DNA from 2 places in the Blastococcus colisei genome. Region 1 is predicted to be linked to the other one. Evidence: predicted binding sites of a transcription regulator. Region 1 holds the regulator's gene; the other holds the start of a gene.
The links. Region 1 encodes LexA, which represses DNA repair genes until DNA is damaged. Its sites were predicted from a motif close to TCGAACANNTGTTCGA; they were not measured.
Positions count from the first base shown of each region.

Region 2: dinB (DNA polymerase IV) is a predicted target of LexA. The motif match lies at 4,370-4,385, and genes of this name have one in related genera.

Region 1 covers NZ_VFQE01000001.1:1,385,635-1,395,584, forward strand. Annotated here, with positions in the region: gene miaA (tRNA (adenosine(37)-N6)-dimethylallyltransferase MiaA) at 1-316, shown strand, start outside; gene dapF (diaminopimelate epimerase) at 313-1,191, shown strand; gene FHU33_RS06630 (hypothetical protein) at 1,198-1,404, opposite strand; gene hflX (GTPase HflX) at 1,542-3,002, shown strand; gene FHU33_RS06640 (phosphatase PAP2 family protein) at 3,080-3,799, shown strand; gene FHU33_RS06645 (hypothetical protein) at 3,774-4,823, shown strand; gene lexA (transcriptional repressor LexA) at 4,893-5,651, opposite strand; gene FHU33_RS24850 (LysM peptidoglycan-binding domain-containing protein) at 6,166-6,441, shown strand; gene FHU33_RS06660 (hypothetical protein) at 6,648-7,556, shown strand; gene nrdR (transcriptional regulator NrdR) at 8,105-8,605, shown strand; gene FHU33_RS06670 (vitamin B12-dependent ribonucleotide reductase) at 8,758-9,950, shown strand, end outside.
Region 2 covers NZ_VFQE01000001.1:2,997,543-3,007,492, forward strand. Annotated here, with positions in the region: gene FHU33_RS14200 (DUF58 domain-containing protein) at 1-76, shown strand, start outside; gene FHU33_RS14205 (transglutaminase TgpA family protein) at 73-2,445, shown strand; gene FHU33_RS14210 (DUF3040 domain-containing protein) at 2,515-2,934, opposite strand; gene dinB (DNA polymerase IV) at 3,061-4,353, opposite strand; gene FHU33_RS14220 (BatC protein) at 4,579-4,863, shown strand; gene FHU33_RS14225 (cupin domain-containing protein) at 5,178-6,146, shown strand; gene FHU33_RS14230 (ferredoxin family protein) at 6,143-7,078, shown strand; gene FHU33_RS14235 (hypothetical protein) at 7,091-7,360, opposite strand; gene FHU33_RS14240 (STAS domain-containing protein) at 7,493-7,822, opposite strand; gene FHU33_RS14245 (GAF and ANTAR domain-containing protein) at 8,046-8,774, opposite strand; gene FHU33_RS14250 (alkaline phosphatase family protein) at 8,990-9,950, opposite strand, start outside.

The DNA of each region.
Region 1 (9,950 bases):
GCGGGTCGCGGCGCGGGTGGACCGGATGTGGGCGGCGGGCTTCGTCGACGAGGTGGCGCGGCTGAACCAGGACGGCCTGCGGGACGGTCCCACCGCCTCCCGGGCGCTGGGCTACGCCCAGGTGCTGGCCCAGTTCGACGGTGAGCTGAGTCCCGAGGCGGCGCGCGAGCGCACGGTCTCCACGACGCGGCGGTTCGTGCGCCGGCAGCGGTCCTGGTTCCGTCGTGACGCAACGATCAGCTGGTTCGATGCCGCGCGGCCGGACCTGGTCGACGCCGTCTCCGCGGTGATCACCGCCCGTACGATCGAGCCGTGACTTCCCGAACCGCTCCCCGCGTGCTCGTCGGGCACGGCACGGAGAACGACTTCGTCGTCCTACCCGATCCCGACGGCGGCCTGTGGCCGGAGGACCGGCTGGACGGCGGCCTCGTCCGACGGCTGTGCGACCGGAGGGGCGGGCTCGGTGGCGACGGCGCGCTGCGGTTGGTGCGCAGCGTGCACGTGCCGGACGCCGCAGCGGTGCTGGGCGGCCACCTGGAGAGCTGCGAGTGGTTCATGGACCACCGCAACGCCGACGGGTCGACCGCCGAGATGTGCGGCAACGGGATCCGGCTGTTCCTGCACGCGCTGGTCAGCGAGGGTCTGCTGGACCGGGCCACCTGCGAGGCCGGCGTCCTGGTGGGCACGCGCGGTGGTCCTCGCCGGGTCGGCGCGACGGCCGACGGGAACTACTGGGTGGACATGGGGCCGGCCCGCGAGTTCGGCGCCGGGAAGGCCGTCGTCGGGGGTGTGACGTTCGCCGGGCTCGCCGTCTCGATGGGCAACCCGCACCTGGCCTGCCTCACCGACGTCGACGTCGACGCGCTGGACCTCACCAGGACGCCGGAGTTCGACGCGGCGCTGTTCCCGGACGGTGTCAACGTGGAGCTGGTCAACGTGCTGGAGCCCGGAGCGCACGTCCGGCTGCGGGTCGTCGAGCGCGGGGTGGGGGAAACCCGGTCCTGCGGCACCGGCGCCTGCGCCGCGGGCTACGCCGCGCTCACCGCTGCGGGACGGACCGAGGGGACGGTCCTCGTCGACGTCCCCGGGGGCCGCCTGTCGGTGCAGGTGACCCCCGGGACGACCGTGCTCACCGGACCCGCGGTGCTGGTCGCCGCCGGCGAGCTGTGCCCGGAGTGGCTGGCCGGCTGAGGCGCGTCAGGCCCGCTCGTCGTCCTCGGTCGGCGACTCGGGCATCAACCCTTGACCTTCGACACCCGGACTGTCCTGCGGCTTCCCCTGACCGCTGTCCTGGTCAGGGCCGCCACCGAACAGGTTCCGCGGCGGATCCAGGCCCTTCGGGTCGCGGCCGGGGTCGTCGAGTTCGCTGTCGGCGCCCAGACTGCTCGATCCGCTCTCGCTCATCGCTACCTCCTCGGTGCCCGGGATGTCCCTCCCGCCCTACCCGCGACCGGACGGGATGCATGCGGAGTCGCGCGGTGTTGTACCCGGCGATGACAAGTCAGGTGCCTGTTTCCGCCCCCCGTGCCACGCTGGAGCCGATGACGACCGCTCCCGATGTCCCGTTCGACGACACCACCGGCCTCGACGCACGGCCTGCGCCCGCCGGGCAGTGGGGCGAGCCCGACGACACGACCGGCTCCTACGCCCTCGAGGCCCGCGGGGCGCTGCGCCGCGTCGCCGGGCTGTCCACCGAGCTCGCCGACGTCACCGAGGTCGAGTACCGGCAGCTGCGCCTCGAGCGCGTCGTGCTGGTCGGGGTGTGGACCGAGGGCACCCAGGCCGACGCCGACCGGTCCCTGGCAGAACTCGCCGCACTGGCCGAGACCGCCGGTTCGCAGGTGCTGGAGGCGGTGAGCCAGCGCCGCGACAAGCCGGACGCCGCCACTTACGTGGGCTCCGGCAAGGCGAACGAGATTCGCGACATCGTGGCCGCGACCGGCGCCGACACCGTGATCTGCGACGGGGAGCTGACTCCTGGGCAGCTCAACCAGCTGGAGAAGATCCTCAAGGTCAAGGTGGTCGACCGGACCGCGCTGATCCTGGACATCTTCGCCCAGCACGCGAGCAGCCGGGAGGGCAAGGCCCAGGTCGAGCTGGCCCAGATGCAGTACATGCTGCCGCGCCTGCGCGGCTGGGGTGAGTCGCTGTCCCGGCAGGCCGGTGGCCGGGTCGCCGGGGGTGGCGGCATCGGCACCCGCGGTCCGGGTGAGACCAAGATCGAGACCGACCGGCGACGCATCCGCGCGCGGGTGAGCAAGCTGCGCCGGGAGATCGCCGGCATGGCGACCGCGCGGGCCACCCAGCGGTCCAGCCGGGACCGGAACGCGACGCCCAGCGTGGCCATCGCCGGGTACACGAACGCGGGCAAGTCGAGCCTGCTGAACGCGCTCACCGGCGCCGGGGTGCTGGTGGAGAACGCGCTGTTCGCCACCCTGGACCCCACGGTGCGCCGCGCGCAATCCCCGGACGGCCGGGAGTACACGCTGACCGACACCGTCGGATTCGTCCGGCACCTGCCGCACCAGCTGGTCGACGCCTTCCGCTCCACGCTGGAGGAGGTCGCTGCCGCCGACCTGCTCCTGCACGTCGTGGACGGCTCCGACCCGGATCCACTGGGCCAGATCGACGCCGTGCGCGTGGTCCTCGGCGAGATCGACGCAGCGGCGGTGCCGGAGGTCATCGTCGTCAACAAGGTCGACGCCATGACCGAGGACGACGTCCTGACCCTTCGCCGGGCCCTGCCCGGCGCGGTCTGGGTGTCGGCCCGCACCGGTGCCGGTATCGACGGCCTGCGCGATCTGATCGCCGCCCGGCTGCCGCACCCGGACGTCGACATCGAGGTCCTCGTGCCCTACGACCGCGGCGATCTGGTCGCCCGGGTCCACCGCGACGGCGAGGTGCTCAGCGAGCGGCACGAGGACGCCGGTACCCGACTGAGCGCGCGGGTGGACGGCGGACTCGCCGCGATGCTCGAGCAGTTCGCCGTCCCGGTCGCCTGACCGCATCGTCCGACCCTGTCGGGGTGGAACCGCCTCGTCCGGATCACGGGGAGGTCACGGGCCGGTACCGTGACGGCGTGACGAGCGGCGTGGTGCGGGACGTCGGCGTGCCCGAGCGGACCCGTGTCGTCTCGATCGGCCGGCCGCCGTGGTGGGTCATGCTGCTCGCGCTGGTCGTCGGGAGCGTGGTTACGGCCGACCTGCTCGCCGGCGGCGTCCTCGAGCGGATCGACCTGCGGGTGTCGGAGATCATCGGTGGCTGGGGTCTGCGGGACTCGGCCGCCTACCCCGTGATCTGGGCCGTCACCCAGCTCGGCGGACGCGCCACGATCCTTATCGTGCTGGCGATCCTGGTGGGCTACCTGGCCTGGCGGCGGCACACCTGGATCCCGCTGTTCCGCGTCCTGCTCGCCCTCGGCACCCTCACCGTCGGCGTCTACGCCCTCAAGTTCGGCACCGGCCGCACGGCGCCCGGGCATCCCGACGAGCTCTTCTTCCACGTCGACGGGGTCTCCTTCCCGTCGGGGCACGTGGCCAACGCCGTGATCATGTGGGGTGTGGCGCGGTGGCTGGCCGTGGAGTGCGGACTGCCGGCCAGGGTGCAGCGCGCGTTCTGGTGGCTGAGCGTGGCCGGCCCCGTCGCGACCGGCGTCTCGATGGTGTCGCTGGACTTCCACTGGATCACCGACGCCGTCGTCGGGGGTGCCGTGGGCATCCTGCTGTTGGGCGTGGTTCACAGACTCGATGCAATCGTTCTGTCACGCTGGGTACGTGCCCGAGGCCGGCAGACCGCGTAGCGGCGTGCGGGGGCGGCTGCTGGCGGCCGGGGGAGTCCTCGGTGCCGGCGTCGTCCTCGGCTGTGCCGTGCCCGCGTCGGCCGAGGACGTCGCCGCGGCGCCGGCCACCCAGTGCCAGATCACCGACCCCCGGCTGGCGGAGATCTCCGGGCTGGTCGCCGTCGGCGACGGGTATCTCGCCATGAACGACGGCGGCGAGCAACTGGCCGTTCACATGCTCGACGCCGCGTGCCAGGTGATCGACTCCCACACCGCCGCGGTCGACCCCTACGACCCCGAAGACATGGCGGTCGCCGCGGACGGCAGCGTGTGGCTGGCCGACACGGGCGACAACAACACCACGCGGACGACGGTGGCGCTGCTGGCTCTCCGCCCGGACGGGACGACGGGTGTCTTCCGGCTCACCTACCCCGACGGGCCCCACGATGCCGAGGCCCTCCTCCTCGCGCCGGACGGAACCCCGTACGTGGTGACCAAGGAGGTGCTCGGCGCCAGCGGGGTGTACAGCACCCCCGCGTCGGCGCTCGTGGACGGCGGCACCGTGGCGCTCGCGAAGGTGGCCGGCGTGAACATGACGCTCACCGGGACCGCCGGTGGACCCGTGGGGCGGGCCGGCCAACTGCTGGTCACCGGCGGTGCGGTGTCCGCCGATGGCCGGCGTCTGGCGCTGCGCACCTACACCGACGCCTACGTCTGGCCGTTGACCGGCAGCGACGTCGTCGGCGCCCTGTCCGCGGAACCGGCGATCATCCCGCTGCCGGACTCTCCCCAGGGCGAGGCGATCACGTTCGCGGCGGACGGCCAGAGCCTGCTCGTCGCCAGCGAGGGGCTGCCCAGCGACCTCACCCGCGTCCCGCTGGCGCCTGCGATCGTCGAGGCCACCCAGCCGGCCCCCGACGGTGTCGTTCCCAGCTTCAGCGACCTGACCCGGTCGGGACTGTCCCCCTGGACGTCGGCTCTCATCGCCGCCTCCGTGGCCACGGTGGCCGTCTGGCTCGGCGGCAAGCTGCGCCGCCGACCCTGAGGTTCGCGGCACGGCGTCGTGGCCCCGTCCCTCGGCTCGCCGTCGGACGGGGAGGGACGGGGTCCGCTGTCAGACTCGGCGCAGGACGCTCACGACCCGGCCGAGGACGGTCGCGTCGTCGCCCGGGATGGGCTCGTACGCCGGGTTGTGCGGCAGCAGCCAGACGTGGCCGTCGCGTCGCTTGTAGGTCTTGACCGTGGCCTCGCCGTCGATCATCGCGGCGACGATCTCGCCGTTCTCCGCCGTCGGCTGCTGCCGCACCACGACCCAGTCGCCGTCGCAGATGGCGGCCTCGACCATCGAGTCGCCGACCACCTTCAGCATGAAGAGCGTTCCCTCGCCGACGAGCTCGCGGGGGAGGGGGAAGACGTCCTCGACCGCCTGCTCGGCGAGCACCGGGCCACCGGCGGCGATGCGGCCGACCAACGGGACGTAGGTCGGCGCCGAGAGCTGGGTGTCGTCGCCCTGACCGACCTCGGCGGGTGCCGGGACGGTGTGCGGCGAGTCGCCGGGAAGCCGGACGTCCAGGGCGCGGGGGCGATTGGGGTCGCGCCGCAGCCAGCCCTTCTTCTGCAGCACCGAGAGCTGGTGGGCGACCGACGAGGCCGACGACAGACCGACCGCCTCGCCGATCTCGCGCACCGAGGGCGGGTAGCCGCGCCGTTCGATCGAGTCGCGGATGACCTCCAGCACGCGGCGCTGGCGCTGGGTCAGGCCGTCGCCGTCGGCACCCCGGTCGGGGAACGATCGGACCGCCGCCGTCCCGGTCGTGGCGCCGGTGTCCGCCGACGCCTTGCGGCCGCCTGAGCTCCCGCTCTTCTCCGCCACGTCGCCTCCTCGTCCGCCGCTCGCGCAGCGCCTGTGTCCGTGGGACGACGGTAGCGCTTTTCCGGGCTCGGATCAAACACATGTTCGAAGTCGCCGGCCGCGTCCGGTGGCTTTCGTCGGACCTGTGCGGTAGACATCGCACAGGCGTTCGAATCGAACAAGCGTTCGAACGCTGGACGAGCCGGGAAACAGAGGAGGACGGGTCATGGGGAGCGTCGCACAAGCCGTACTGGAGTTCGACGAGGAGATCCTGGCGCCGTGGCGGCCGCGATTGGTGGTGGCCGGTGACGCCGGCGATGCCGCCGCGACGCGCGCCCCGCTGGCCCGACCGTCGCGCCGGAACCCGTCGAGGGTCGGCGTGTGCCGCCCTCCCGTCGCGCCTGGCACCCCTGCGCGCCGGACCGCCGGGCCGCGTCCCATCGGTCGGGCTCCCGCGCCCACCGCTGGTGCACCTCGCCGGCCCTCGGCCGGTCGGCGCCCTGCTGCGACGAGTGCCTCGGCGGCCGGTCTGCGGTTGACCCGCCGCGCCCGGCGGCTCGCCGTCGTGATGGCACTGGCCGCGGGCGTAGCGGTGGGATCCTGGGTGGGTCCGCTCCTCGGGGGTGACTCCGGCGGCCTGCGCCTGGCGGGGGAGACCAGTGTCGTGGTGCAGCCGGGCGACACGCTGTGGTCCATCGCTTCTTCGCTGGACGGCTCCGGGGACGTCCGCGCCCTGGTCGACGAGATCCAGACGCTGAACCACCTGCAGGGCGCCGACCTCGTCCCTGGTCAGACCCTGCTCCTCCCGTGAGCGGAGCGCCGCGCAGTCGGAGGTTGTCGCGCTGGGTCCGAGCGCTCGACCAGCGGGAAGCGCACGGAACGGCCGCGACGACGCCCGGGCCCCTGCCCGCCGTGCTCGCCACGGCAATAGGTCCACAACGTCGAGGCGCGACTTCGTCAACCCTCAGTGCGGGCGCCTTCACGCTCAGTGGTCGGTTTACCGCTTACGGTCGTCGCGTGTCAGGCGCCATGGAGAACCGAGCAGCTGTGTTCACCGATCAACCCCAAGCCGTCGAGGTCTACCAGGCAGGGACCTGGTGGGCAGGCGAGCTGCTCGGCTGGCGGCACGACGCCAACGGTTCCTGCCAGGTGTGGGTGCGCGTCGTCCTCGGCGGTGTCGAGGAGACCGCGTGGACCGACCTGGCATCGCTGCGCCTGCCCGAACGGCACCTCGCCGTCGCCGCCGGGCCGACCGGGCCCCCCGCCGCTGCTCCGGGCGCGCAGGAGATGTCCGTCGCACGCCACCCCTCGGGCCGCCGGGCCCGATCGACGGATGCCGACGGCGCCGCCACCGCCGGGCTGGCGATGGTGCGCGACCTGTCCGTCGTCCCCGAACCCCCGTCGACCGGCGGTCGTCGGACCGCTGAGGAGACGGCACAGTTCGCGTCCGTGGGGCGCCGACGCGCCCCTGAGGTCGCGGAGCCGCCGGCGACCGGGCGTCGCCGCGCCCCGGAGACGGCGGAGTCGCCGTCGGCCGGACGGCGGCGCGCTCCGGAGACCGGCGAGTCACTGGACATCGGCCGGCGTCGCGCGCCGGAGGGTGCTCCGGCTCGGCCCGCCGCTCCCGCGCTCCCTGGTCGCCATCGTGCATCCGGCGAGCTCGGTCGGCACCGGACGGCCGACACCGGCATGCTCGCGGCGGTGCCCCAGGAGGCCTCGTCGAGTACCACCCGTGTCTCTCCGGGCCCGGTCGACGGGGGTCCGTCGCGGCCGCGTCCGGCTGTCCGGCCGGAGAGGGGCGCGACGCGTACGGGTTGGACGGCTCCTGAGGGGCTCGAACCCGAGCTGCTGACCCGGCCGATGCGCATGAGCGACCACGTGCCCCACGCCCGCCGTCCTCGCGTCGACGGGTCCGTCGGCGGCTGAGGCCGTGTCGGCGAGGCCGTCCCCGATCCGACCGGTCGGGCGTGCGGGGCGCCTCTCGGCTCGGTCCAGCGCGCCGCCTCGACCCGGTCGCCGGCGTCCGCCGGCGACCGATGCCGTCCGGGAGGGTGCTGCCGGTGGCCTGCGCGGGGAGCGGTGGTCCTCGCGCCCTCTGCGAGGTCGGTGGCCGAACGCCGGGTCGGGCGCGGTCGCACCTGCGTCGGCGGCCGTGCGCCACGGTTGCGGTGCGGCCCGGCCGGAGTGTCGACAGGCGGCTGCTCGGCGCGCCCTGCCGGCGTGTCGTGTGACTCGTGGGGAGCGATGTCTGCCCTGGTGACCGCAGGGTCAGGACGGAACACGCCGAGGAACCGATCACTTGCACATCTTGTGTGGCCGGGCCTAGGGTTCCCCTACATCTAGTAGTTACAGAGTTGTAAGCCTGTCCACAGGCTGCTCCCCAGGTTCTCCCCGGGGCGTCCACCGGATGTCCCCAGGAAGGTCCACAGGAGCCGTCTCCCGGCGGGCCACATCTCGGAAGGAGGTTTCCTGCGATGCGCTGCCCGTTCTGCCACAACGCCGACAGCCGGGTCATCGACTCGCGGGAGGCCGACGAGGGGGCGACGACGCGTCGTCGCCGCTCCTGCCCGAAGTGCGGACGCCGGTTCACCACGGTCGAGGAGGCCGTGCTCGCCGTCGTCAAGCGCAGCGGGGTGAGCGAGCCGTTCAACCGGTCCAAGGTCGTCGCCGGTGTCCGCCGCGCCTGCCAGGGGCGGCCGGTGGACGAGGACCAGCTGCAGAAGCTGGCCCAGCAGGTCGAGGACGCCATCCGCGCCACCGGTGCCGCGGAGGTCCCCAGCAACGAGGTCGGGCTGGCCATCCTCCGGCCCCTCCGTGAGCTCGACGAGGTCGCCTACCTGCGCTTCGCGAGCGTCTACCGCTCTTTCACCTCGGTGGCCGACTTCGAGAAGGAGATCGCCGAGCTCAAGGCCCGGCAGTCGCAGGCCGCCGAACCGTCCGGATCCGTCCCCTCGGGCTCCCTCGCGGACGCCTGAGAACTGTCAGTACCGCCCGCTAGACACGAGTTCGACGCACACCACCTGCACAGCACGATCGCGGCTCTTCCCCAGCCCTCCGATCCACCCATCGCGCAGCACAGCACCGCGCACACGACACAGCGAATGACGATCAGGGAGAGCTCCACACCATGACCGAGACCGACGACCGCTTGGCCGGCTCCCGTACGCGACGCACGGCCAAGGCGCCGAGCCGGGGCAAGGGTCTGAAGATCAAGCGCGTCTTCACCACCGCCGGTGTGCACCCCTGCGACGAGGTGACCTGGGAGCGCCGCGACGTCGTCATGACCAACTGGCGTGACGGCTCGATCAACTTCGAGCAGCGCGGCGTGGAGTTCCCCGCCGAGTGGAGCATCAACGCCACCAACATCGTCACCACCAAGTACTTCCGTGGCGCCGTCGGCCAGCCCCAGCGGGAGAGCAGCCTGCGTCAGCTCATCGACCGGGTCGTGCTCACCTACGGCGCCGCCGGTCGCGAGCACGGCTACTTCGCCAGCGAGGGCGACGCCGAGATCTTCGAGCACGAGCTGACCTGGATGCTGCTGCACCAGGTGTTCAGCTTCAACTCCCCGGTGTGGTTCAACGTCGGCACCAGCGCGCCGCAGCAGGTCAGCGCCTGCTTCATCCTCGCGGTCGACGACGAGATGGACTCGATCCTGAACTGGTACCGCGAGGAGGGCCTGATCTTCAAGGGCGGCTCCGGTGCCGGCCTCAACCTCTCCCGCATCCGCTCCTCGAAGGAGCTGCTCTCCTCCGGCGGCACCGCCTCCGGCCCCGTCAGCTTCATGCGCGGCGCCGACGCGTCAGCCGGCACCATCAAGTCCGGTGGCGCCACCCGTCGCGCGGCGAAGATGGTCGTCCTCGACATCGACCACCCCGACATCGAGGAGTTCATCGAGACCAAGGCGCGCGAGGAGAACAAGATCCGCGCGCTGCGGGACGCCGGCTACGACATGGACCTCGGTGGCAAGGACATCACCAGCGTCCAGTACCAGAACGCCAACAACTCCGTGCGCGTCTCCGACGAGTTCATGCGCGCGGTGGAGGAGGGCACCGATTTCGGTCTGCGCGCCCGCATGGACGGCTCGGTCATCGAGACCGTCGACGCCAAGGCCCTCTTCCGCAAGGTCACCCAGGCCGCCTGGGAGTGCGCCGACCCGGGCATCCAGTACGACGACACGATCAACGACTGGCACACCAACCCCGAGACCGGCCGGATCAACGCATCCAACCCGTGTTCGGAGTACATGAGCCTGGACAACAGCTCGTGCAACCTGGCGTCGCTGAACCTTCTGAAGTTCCTCAAGAGCGACGGCACGTTCGA
Region 2 (9,950 bases), 1.6 Mb from region 1:
GGTGTGGGCCGAGCTCGGTGGACCGCTGCAGGCGGAGACGACGACCGTCGCGGAGCTCCACGGGACTCGCGCATGACCGACCAGGACGTCCGTCCCGCCGTGGCCGCCGCGGTGGCCACGTTCCTGGGCGCTGCGGCGCTCACCCCGGTCTACACCTCGGGCGCATGGGTGGGTCCGGTGCTCGCCGTCGTCCTCACCGTCCTGGCCGGTGGGCTCCTGCTGCGCACCGGAGCCAGGGCACTGTGGGCGGGCCCCCTGCGTGGAGGCGCCCCTTCGGCCCGGGTGTCGGCGCTCGGCGTCGCACTCGTGCCGGTGGGTCAGCTGCTGCTCGTCCTGGCCGTCCTCACCGCGCTGTTCGCCCCCGCGGAGGCGATCGCGGGGGTGGTTCCGACGTCCGCGAGCCTCGAGCAGCTGGTCGCGGTCTTCGCCGACGGCTCCGCCGAGCTCCGCGAGCAGGCCACCCCGGCCCTGCCACTGACCGGCCTGCTCTCGCTCACGGTATTCTTCGTCGGGCTGATCGCCGTCCTCGTGGACCTGGTGACCGTCGCGGGGCGGCAGGCGACCCTCGCGGGGCTCGGTCTGCTCGTCCTGTACTGCGTGCCGGTGGCCACGGTCACCGGCGGCATCGGGCTGGTGGCGCTGGCCGCCCCGGCCGCCGGCCTCGCCCTGCTGATGTGGAGCGACCAGCGGAGCCGGCTGGCCTCGGCCGGGCGCACGAGCCGCCGTAGCGGCGGCACCGGAGGGCGGACCGCCGTGCGGATCGGGCTCGCGGCCCTGGCCGCCGGCCTGGTCCTCGGGTCCCTGGTGCCCACGCTCGCCGAGGGTTCGCTGGCCACGGGCTTCGGCGGCGGATCAGGGGGCGCCACCGGCACGTCCATCGATCCGGTCGCCACGATGCAGGGGCAGCTGACCCTTCCCGAGCCGATCGACCTGCTGCGGCTGGAGACCACGGTGGAGGATCCCGGCTACCTGCGCGCCGTCGCCATCGACGAGTACGACGACGAGTCCGGCTGGACGCTCTCCAACCTCAGCGGTGAGGAGTCCATCGCCGACGACGACCGTCTGGCGCCCCTGCCGGGCCGCCAGACGGCCCGGCCGGTCACCGCGACGATCCGGGTCCTCGAGCACGACGACCGGTTCCTGCCGACGCTCTTCTCCCCCCAATCGGTCCGCCTGGACGACGAGAGCCAGGGAGGCGCCGACGGATGGCGGTTCGACCCTGCGACGGGCACGGTCTACGGCCGCGAGGTGACCAGCGGGGGCCTGAGCTACACGGTGACCGCCAGCGAGCCGCGCCCGACGGCCGCCCAGCTGGCCGGGGCGGGCCAGCTGAGCCCCGACGACCCGGTGCAGCAGCTCTTCACCGCTCTCCCGCTGCTCGACCCCCGGGTGACCGACCTGCTCGCCGAGGTGACCGCGGGGGCGAGCACCCCCTACGAGCGCGTGCGCAGCATCCAGAACTTCCTGACCGACCGGGACAACGGCTTCATCTACAGCCTCTCCACCTCACCGGGCACCACCGGAGACGACCTCGTGGACTTCCTGCGCCTGCGCCGCGGCTACTGCGAGCAGTACGCCGGCGCGATGGCGGTCATGGTGCGGGCAGCCGGGGTGCCGGCGCGGGTGGCCCTGGGGTACACGCCGGGCACCGAGCAGGAGGACGGCAGCCGGCTGGTCACCAGCGACGACGCCCACGCCTGGGTCGAGGTGTACTTCCAGGACCTCGGCTGGGTGCCCTTCGACCCGACGCCCATCGCCCGGGACCGCGCCGTCGACCTGCCGTGGGCGCCCCGCGCCGGCGAGGAGGACCGGACCGACGACCGGGCGGCGGTCCCCGTGCCGACGGCGCCGTCGCAGCCGCTGCCCTCCGCCCCCCGGGATCTCGCCGAGGGTGGGGCGCCTGGGGCGCAGCAGGGTCAGGGTGCCGAGGACGCGCTGTGGCCCCTGCTGGGCGCCGTCGGTCTCGCCGTGCTCGTCGGTGGGCTCGTGGCGTCGCCGGCCGCGACGCGCACCCTCCAGCGCCGGCGCCGGATCGCGACCGGGACGGCCGGGGCCCTATGGGACGAACTGACCGCCACCGCGCTGGACGTCGGTGTGCCGACACAGCCGACGTGGACCCCACGGCGGACCGCCCGCGAGCTGGGAGCCGTCCTGGGCCGGACCGGCACGCCCGGCGAGGGCGCCGACGCGGTGCTGCGGCTGGCCCTGGCCGAGGAGTCCGCCAGCTACGGGCCGGCCGCCGATCAGCGCGTGCACCCCGACCTGGCCGACGCCGTGCAGACCGCCCGGCGGGGGCTGCTGGCCACCCTGCCCCGCGGCGCCCGCCTGCGCGCCCGGCTCTGGCCGGCGTCCCTGGTCAGCGGCGCCGGGAGCCGGCTGGCCACCGCGGTGGCCCGGAGGGTCCCTCGCCGGTTCCTGCTCCGCCGGTGGACCCGCCCGGCCTGAGCATCCGCTCCCCCGACGCCGAGAGCCGCCGTCCGGAGGGGCGGCGGCTCTCAGGGCATGCGCGGTGGGCTACTGGTCGTAGCGCCGGCGGAAGCGCTCCTCGAGGCGGCTCTTCAGCGGCTGCCGGCCCGGCCGGTTCGCACGGCCAGGGCGCCCGGGTCGCCCGGGCCCGGCCGGCCCACGACTGTCGGCCGGCGCGCTGCCGGCCTCGACCACGCCGGTGGCCGCCTTGTAGTTCAGGACGGCGAGGGCCGCACCGGCGAACATCACCAGCGAGCCCAGGGCGCCGACGGGGACGGACTGGGCGACGGCGCCGCCGACCAGACCCGCGAGCCCGATGACCACCAGGACGACGCCGACCTGCAATGCGCGGCGGGCCTTCAACCGGCGGTCACCGGTGCGTACAGACGAGGCGAACTTGGGATCGTCATCGACGAGGGCGCGCTCGATCTGCTCCAGCAGACGCTGCTCGTGCTCGGAGAGCGGCACGTCGACCTCCAGGTGGGCGGAGCCAGGGCCGTCGGTGGCTCCCGCCGACGGTGACTTCGAGGATACGAGGCCTTTGCGGGCTGCGAAAGGCGACCACGCGACGACCCGTGTTCGATCGTCGCTCGATCACTCCTCCGGGTAGGCAACGACCGGGGGGCCGCTGCGGTTCCTGGCTCGCTGACCAGCGGATGCGCCCTGCCCACTCCACTCCTGCCCACCCTGCCCACCCGGCCGCCCCGACCGGTGGAGCAGCGTCGCCGGCCGGACCGCGCCGGCGCCGAACCGGCGCGCCGCGCGGTCCGCGGCGAGCTCGGCCTCCCGGCGGCCGCGCTCCCGGGCACCGAGCTCCAGCTGCTGCGGAGCGGAGCCCGCGTCGATCAGGCGCTCGGCCCGGACGCCGACCAGCCGGATGCGGGCCCGCTCGAGGCCGAGCGCGTCGTAGAGGGCCCGCGCGGTGTCGTAGAGCTCCTGTCCCACGTCGGTGGGGACGTCGAGGGTGCGGCTGCGGGTGATCGTGGCGAAGTCGGCGAACCGGACCTTGATGCTGACCGTGCGGGCCAGCCATCCTCCGGCGCGCAGCCGGCCCGCCGTCCGCTCGGCCAGCAGGAGGAGCTCGCGGTGGATCACCACCGGGTCGTCGACGTCGGTGCCGAAGGTCTCCTCGTGCCCGGTGGACTTCTCGGGCTCGTGTGGAACCACCCGGCGCGGATCGCGGCCCCAGGACAGCTCGTGCAGGTGCGAGCCCGAGGTCGCGCCCACCGCCCGCTGGAGGGTCCTGGCCGGCACGTGCGCGAGGTCGCCGACGGTGCGCAGCCCGAGGCGGAGCAACTGCTCCTCGGTCTTGGGGCCCACGCCCCACAGCGCTCCCACGGGCAGCGGGTGGAGGAAGTCCATGACCTCCGGCGGGCGGACGACCAGCATCCCGTCGGGCTTGGCGCGGGTGGAGGCCAGCTTGGCGACGAACTTGGTGCCGGCCACCCCGACCGAGCAGGTGATCCCCTGCTCGTCGAAGACCCGGGCGCGGATGTACTCGCCGATCTCCGCCGCGTCCCCCAGCCGGCGCCCGGCACCCGAGACGTCGAGGAAGGCCTCGTCCAGCGAGAGGGGCTCGACCAGCGGGGTGATCGAGCGGAACAGCGCCATCACCGACCGCGAGACCTCGCTGTAGAGCGCCATGTCCCCCGGCAGCACGGTCGCCGTCGGGCACAGCCGGAGGGCCCGGGCGGTCGGCATGGCTGCGTGCACGCCGTAGCGGCGGGCCTCGTAGGTCGCGGAGGTGACCACTCCCCGGTTGCCGGCTCCGCCGACGATCACCGGGGTGCCGGCCAGGTCGGGGCGCCGTCGCACCTCGACGCTGGCGAAGAACGCGTCCATGTCGACGTGCAGGATTGTGCAGCCCGCCACCCGTCCCGATCCCATCACGCCTCCCCTCGTCTCGAACAAGTGTTCGATCCTGTGATCCGGACAGTACCGACCCGGACAGCGGGACGCGCGCGGCGGCGCGGCGTCGTGTCGTGGTCGTGACCTGGCGGCGTCGTCGCTGGTCGGCTGGTGAGGAGTGCAGGTGTCGGACGAGGATGACGGAGGTATCAGCGACGGGAGGCTGCCGGCCGGCAGCCCCGGACCGACCTGGACGGAGATGCCATGGCTCTCGACGACGACGACATGACCAGCACGGAAGGTCCGGCCGACGGCGGGGCCTCGGGCAGCCCGGGCACCCACGACGGCGGCGCGGACGGCGGAGCCGACAGCGGCGCCCACGGCCCGGCTGACGGCGGAGCCGATGGCGGCTCCGACGGCGGAGCCGATGGGGGCGCGGACGGCGGTGCCGACGGGGGTGCCGACGGGGGTGCGGACGGCGGAGCCGACGGTGGTGCCGACGGTGGCGCCGATGGCGGTGCCGACGGTGGCGCGGACGGTTCGGCCTGACCGAGGGCCTGACCATCCAGGGCCGGGCGGAGCATGAGCTCCGCCCGGCCCTGCGGCGGTGCACGAACATCGACCCGCGCGTCTTCGCCGAGCAGTACTGGTCCCGCCGGCCGCTGCTGACCCGCGCCGAGGACACCGGCGGCTCCTTCACCGACCTGCTCGACCTGGCCGCCGTCGACGAGCTGCTCTCCCGCCGCGGACTGCGCACGCCCTTCCTGCGCATCGCCAAGGACGGCGCCGTCGTCGACCCCGAGCGCTTCACCACGTCCGGGGGCGCGGGCGCCGAGATCGGCGACCAGGTGTCGTCGGACGCGGTGCTGCGACTGTTCGCCGACGGCAGCACCGTCGTGCTCCAGGGCCTGCACCGGCTCTGGCCGCCACTGATCGAGTTCGCCGACCAGCTGGCCGCCGACCTGGGCCATCCCACCCAGGTCAACGCCTACGTCACCCCGCCGTCCTCGCGCGGGTTCAGCCCGCACTACGACGTGCACGACGTCTTCGTCCTCCAGGTGGCCGGCGAGAAGCACTGGACCATCCACGAGCCGGTGCTGCGCGACCCGCTGCGCACCCAGCCCTGGAACGACCGTGCGGCCGAGGTCGCCGCGGCCGCGGAACGCGAACCGGTCATCGACGCGGTGCTGCGACCCGGCGACGCGCTCTACCTGCCCCGCGGCTACCTGCACTCGGCGAGGGCCCTGGGCGAGATCAGCGCGCACCTGACCATCGGGGTCCACTCGGTGACCCGGTGGGCGGCGGCCGAATCCGCCCTGGACCTGGTCCGCACCCTCGCCGCCGACGACCCGGAGCTGCGCGGCTCCCTGCCGCTCGGGGTCGACCTGAGCGATCCCGGCTCGGTCCGCGACGAGGTGGCCGCGGTGATCGCCGGCCTGCAGGAGTGGCTGGGCCGGGTCGACCCCGCCGAGGTCGCCGACCGGCTGCGCGCCGGCACCTGGGCGCAGGTGCGCCCCGAGCCCGTGGCCCCGCTGACCCAGTCCGCCGCGGCCGCCGCGATCGGCCCCGGCACGGTCCTGCGGCTGCGCCGCCGGCTGCGGTGCAGCCTGCGGGACGCCGCCGACGGCCGGGTGACCCTGCTGGCCGGACGGCGCTCGCACTCCTTCCCGGCCGACGTGGGAGACGCGCTGGCCGCGCTCCTGGAGGTCGGTGAGCTCGAGGTCGGTGACCTGCCCGGCCTGGACCCCGACGATCGGATCACCCTCGCGAGGCGGCTGGTGACCGAGGCGATCGCCACCGTCCCCGATGCGGGGACGACCACCGCGCCGTGACGGCGAACAGCGCCCCGCCGGAAGGCACCCGGCCGCTGGGGCGGCTCGACGACAGCCGCTGCTCGGTCCAGGCCCTGGTCCGGGGCGACTCCCCCGTGGCGACCGCCTCCCCCGCCCAGCGCTGGCTGCTGATCGAGCAGCCGGGCCCCTGGGGACGCGACGCGCTGACCGAGTCACGGTTCGACGCCGAGGTGGCGCCGCTGCTGGCGAGACGGTCCCGCGCCGAAGGGGTGCGGCTCCTGCTGGTCCGCCGCCCCGGGGACCGGCTGGCCGACTCCGGGCGCCGCTGGGCCTACGCCGACAGCCGCCCGGGGCACGAAGGGCTGTGGTGGTCGGTGCGGACGTCGGACGCCGACCTGCTCACCGCGCCCTGGGACGGATCGGTCGGCGCAGCGGCACCCGGCCCCACCTACCTGGTGTGCACGCACGGCGGGCACGACGCGTGCTGCGCGTTGCGCGGCCGGCCCCTGGCCCGCGCCCTGCCGGCGCCGGGACCGGCCGACGTCTGGGAGTGCAGCCACCTCGGCGGTGACCGGTTCGCCGCCAACGTGCTGGTGCTGCCGCACGGCTTCTACTACGGGCAGGTGCCGGGCGACGGCGCCGACCTGGTCGCCGCGCACACCCGCGGCGAGGTGGCACTCCCCTGGTTGCGCGGGCGGGCCGGCGTCCCCCCGCCCGGGCAGGCCGCCCAGCACTTCGCCCGCGGCGAACTGGGACTGTTCGGCCTCCACGACCTGCCGGTGGTCTCGATGGAGCAGCGGACGCCGCCGGGCTCGGAGATCGAGCGGTGGGTGGTGACCCTGGCCGGCCCCGACGGGGACGTCGTCACCCGCGTGGAGAGCCGCCCGTCGACCGTGGCCGCCCGGCTGACCTGCCGGGCCACGCATCAGGCGCACTCGCGCACCTGGCACGTGACGTTCGCGGCGGCCTGACCGGGTGCCGGCTCACGCGCCCCGTCGCGCCAGCCGTGGTCGTCGGTGATCGCTGTCGTTGCGGAGGCGGAGGTGCACGGGGACGGCGCCGTGGCGGAGCGCGTCCGAGGTGATCTCGTCGATCACCAGAACCAGCTGCTCGACCCAGTCCGAGAACGGGACGACGGGCGCATCATCATCGGCCAGGAAGGCACGGATGCTGGCCCGGATGCTCGGCAGATCGACCAGCTGCGTCGGGTCCCGGTGCCACATCACGGTGAAACCCGAGGGAAGGCGGGCCACCGGCCATCCTGTACCGGGCACAGGACCTCGGATCGCGCGTCGTCACAGCGCTCGCATGCCGGTCGCGCCAGCGTCCGGTCAGGGGAACTGGCCAGTCCATGGAAACACGGCACGGGGCTCAGCGGCCCTTCATCAGCTCGCCGGTACTGCCATGAGTTCCCAGAGACCGGTGATCTGCAACGGCCGCCGCACTGCCCGGCCACCACCGCGGACAGCGAGCTCGATTCCGTCGGCCCGGGCCAGGCGGTGAGCCTCTGCCAGAACGGTGAGCCCGGCGGAGTTGAGGAACGTGACTCCGGTCAGGTTCACGATCACCTGCGTGCACGGTGGCCGCAGGCAGCTGACGAGTGCCGAACGGAGCACCGGCGCGGAGACGGAATCGATCTCACCGGTCGGCGCCACCGTCACGGCTGTGCCGGAATCCGACGACACCACCTCGATGCCGAGCAGATCGTCTGCCACGAACAACTGAACATCGTCGGTGTCCGAGCCGTCGCGCCCAGCAGAGGAATCCACGAAGATCCAGGCCTCTCGACCAGAGCCCGACCGTCGAGCACTGCGCCGGACCGGCGCGGCTGGGAGGCGGACGCTTCCTGATCGCGGCTGAGGCCTAACCGCTGGGGCGAGATTACCGCCGTGTCGTCGGCTCGACTACCCCCAGCCGAACCACGCGACGACGTGGCGGCTACCCGGAGGTCTCGTCGGATCCCTCGCCGACGGCCCGCACGATGTCCGCGGCAATCGTGCGGAGCTTGACGTTGCGGCCTTGCGAGGCGCTGCGCAAGATCTCGAAGGCCATTCCCGACGAGCATCGCTGCTGGGCCATCAGGATGCCGATGGCCTGGTCGATGATCGAGCGGGAGGTCAGCGCCTCCGCCAGCTGCTGACCGTGGCGCGTGCGCTCGGCCAGGCGGAGCGCGACGCCGACCGCACCGGAGGCCTGCTGTGCCCAGCGTTCGGCCTGGGCTCGGGTCTCGGCGTCGAAGGTGCCTGCTTCGGTCGAGTACAGGTTCAGTGCCCCGAAGTGCCGGCCATCGACTCCCATCGGGGTCGAGAGCACCGACCGCACTCCTTGAGCCAGGGCATAGCTGCGGTAGTTGCCCCACCGATCGTCGACGGCCATGTCCGGGGCGGACACGACGGCGCCGGTGCGCATGGACTCCAGGCACGGACCCTCGTCCTGGGCGTACTGGATCTCGTCGGCCCGTGCGGCCAGGTCGTCGCTGCTGGCCACAGTCCGCGTCTTGTCGTCCAAGCGCACGGTGATAGCGCACGACCCGTGCCCGGCCGCGGCCAGTTGCACCAGCTCGTCGAGGAACTCGGTCATCCCCTCCGTGCTCAGGATCAGTTCCTGCAGGGCGGACTGGTCGACGCGTGCATCCTCGTCCGTCGTGGGCGTGGGGGTGTCAGCCATCGAGTCGGCCATCGTGGTGTCGTTCCCGCAGCCAGAGCTGGTGCTGTTCGCCGTCGTTCACCAAGGACGGTGAACCCCGGGCTCGGCTCACTCGAGGAGACCTCGATCGACATCGAGCCTACGCGCACCTGCGGCGGATGCGGTGAGAACCGGCCGCCCGGTCGATCAGCCGCCGGAGCGCGTCAGCCCACAGCGGCTGTGCGAATGCCTGATGGTCAGCCGAGTGCGCGTCCCCGCGCCATCAGCAGCGGGATGGCGAGTTCGGTGGCGGTGAGCGAGCCGTGGTACCCGATGAGGCTGCTGGGCCCGGGCTCCCGCCGCGGCGCGGTGAGTGCCCAGGTGCCGCGGGCCAGGGCGACGACGTCGCCGATCCGCTCCGCGACGCCGTCGTCCACCGGGCCGAAAACGCCGCTCACGACGGCGTCCTCCCGGCTGCCCACCCACGCCCGGTCGCCGAGCACCTCGCGCCAGCGGTGCAGGACGTCGTCCTCGGCGCCCGGCTCGGCGTGCACGTAGCGGGCGCGCGGCTCCCCCGCCAGCAGCCGGACGCCGTCGGCGAGGTCGGGCTCCTGGTCGAGGTCGAAACGGGTGGCGTCGGGGACGTCCAGCATCCCGTGGTCGGCGGTGACCATCAGCGCCGCGTCGTCGGGTAGGCCGGCGACGAGCTCCTCGACGACGCGGTCGACGAAGGCCAGCTGCCTCCGCCACGCCGCCGAGCCGACGCCGCGCACGTGGCCGGTGAGATCGAGCTCGGGGATGTAGCCGTAGACGAGGGCGCGGGGCGTGGCGGCCAGCGAGCCGAGCACGAGGGCGCAGAGGTCGCCGTGGCTGACCGCGCCGGTGTAGGTGGCGCCGCGGTAGACCGCCCGGGTGAGACCGGAGCCGGCATAGCTGTAGGGCCCGACGGCGGTGGCGGGGACGCCGGCGGCGTCGGCCTGCTGGAAGACCGTGCGCTGCGCCTGCCAGACGTCGGGGTCGGGGTCGTCGCCCCACTGGACGTGGTTGAGCGCGCGCTCCTCCCCCGGGACGGCGGTGACGAAGCCGAGGATGCCGTGGGCGCCCGGCGGGAGGCCGGTGCCCAGCGTCGCCAGGCTGACCGGGGTGGTGCTGGGGCACGGCGCGGAGAGGTCGCCGACCGGGCTGCTGAGCGCGGCGAGGGTCGGGGCGAGGTCGGCG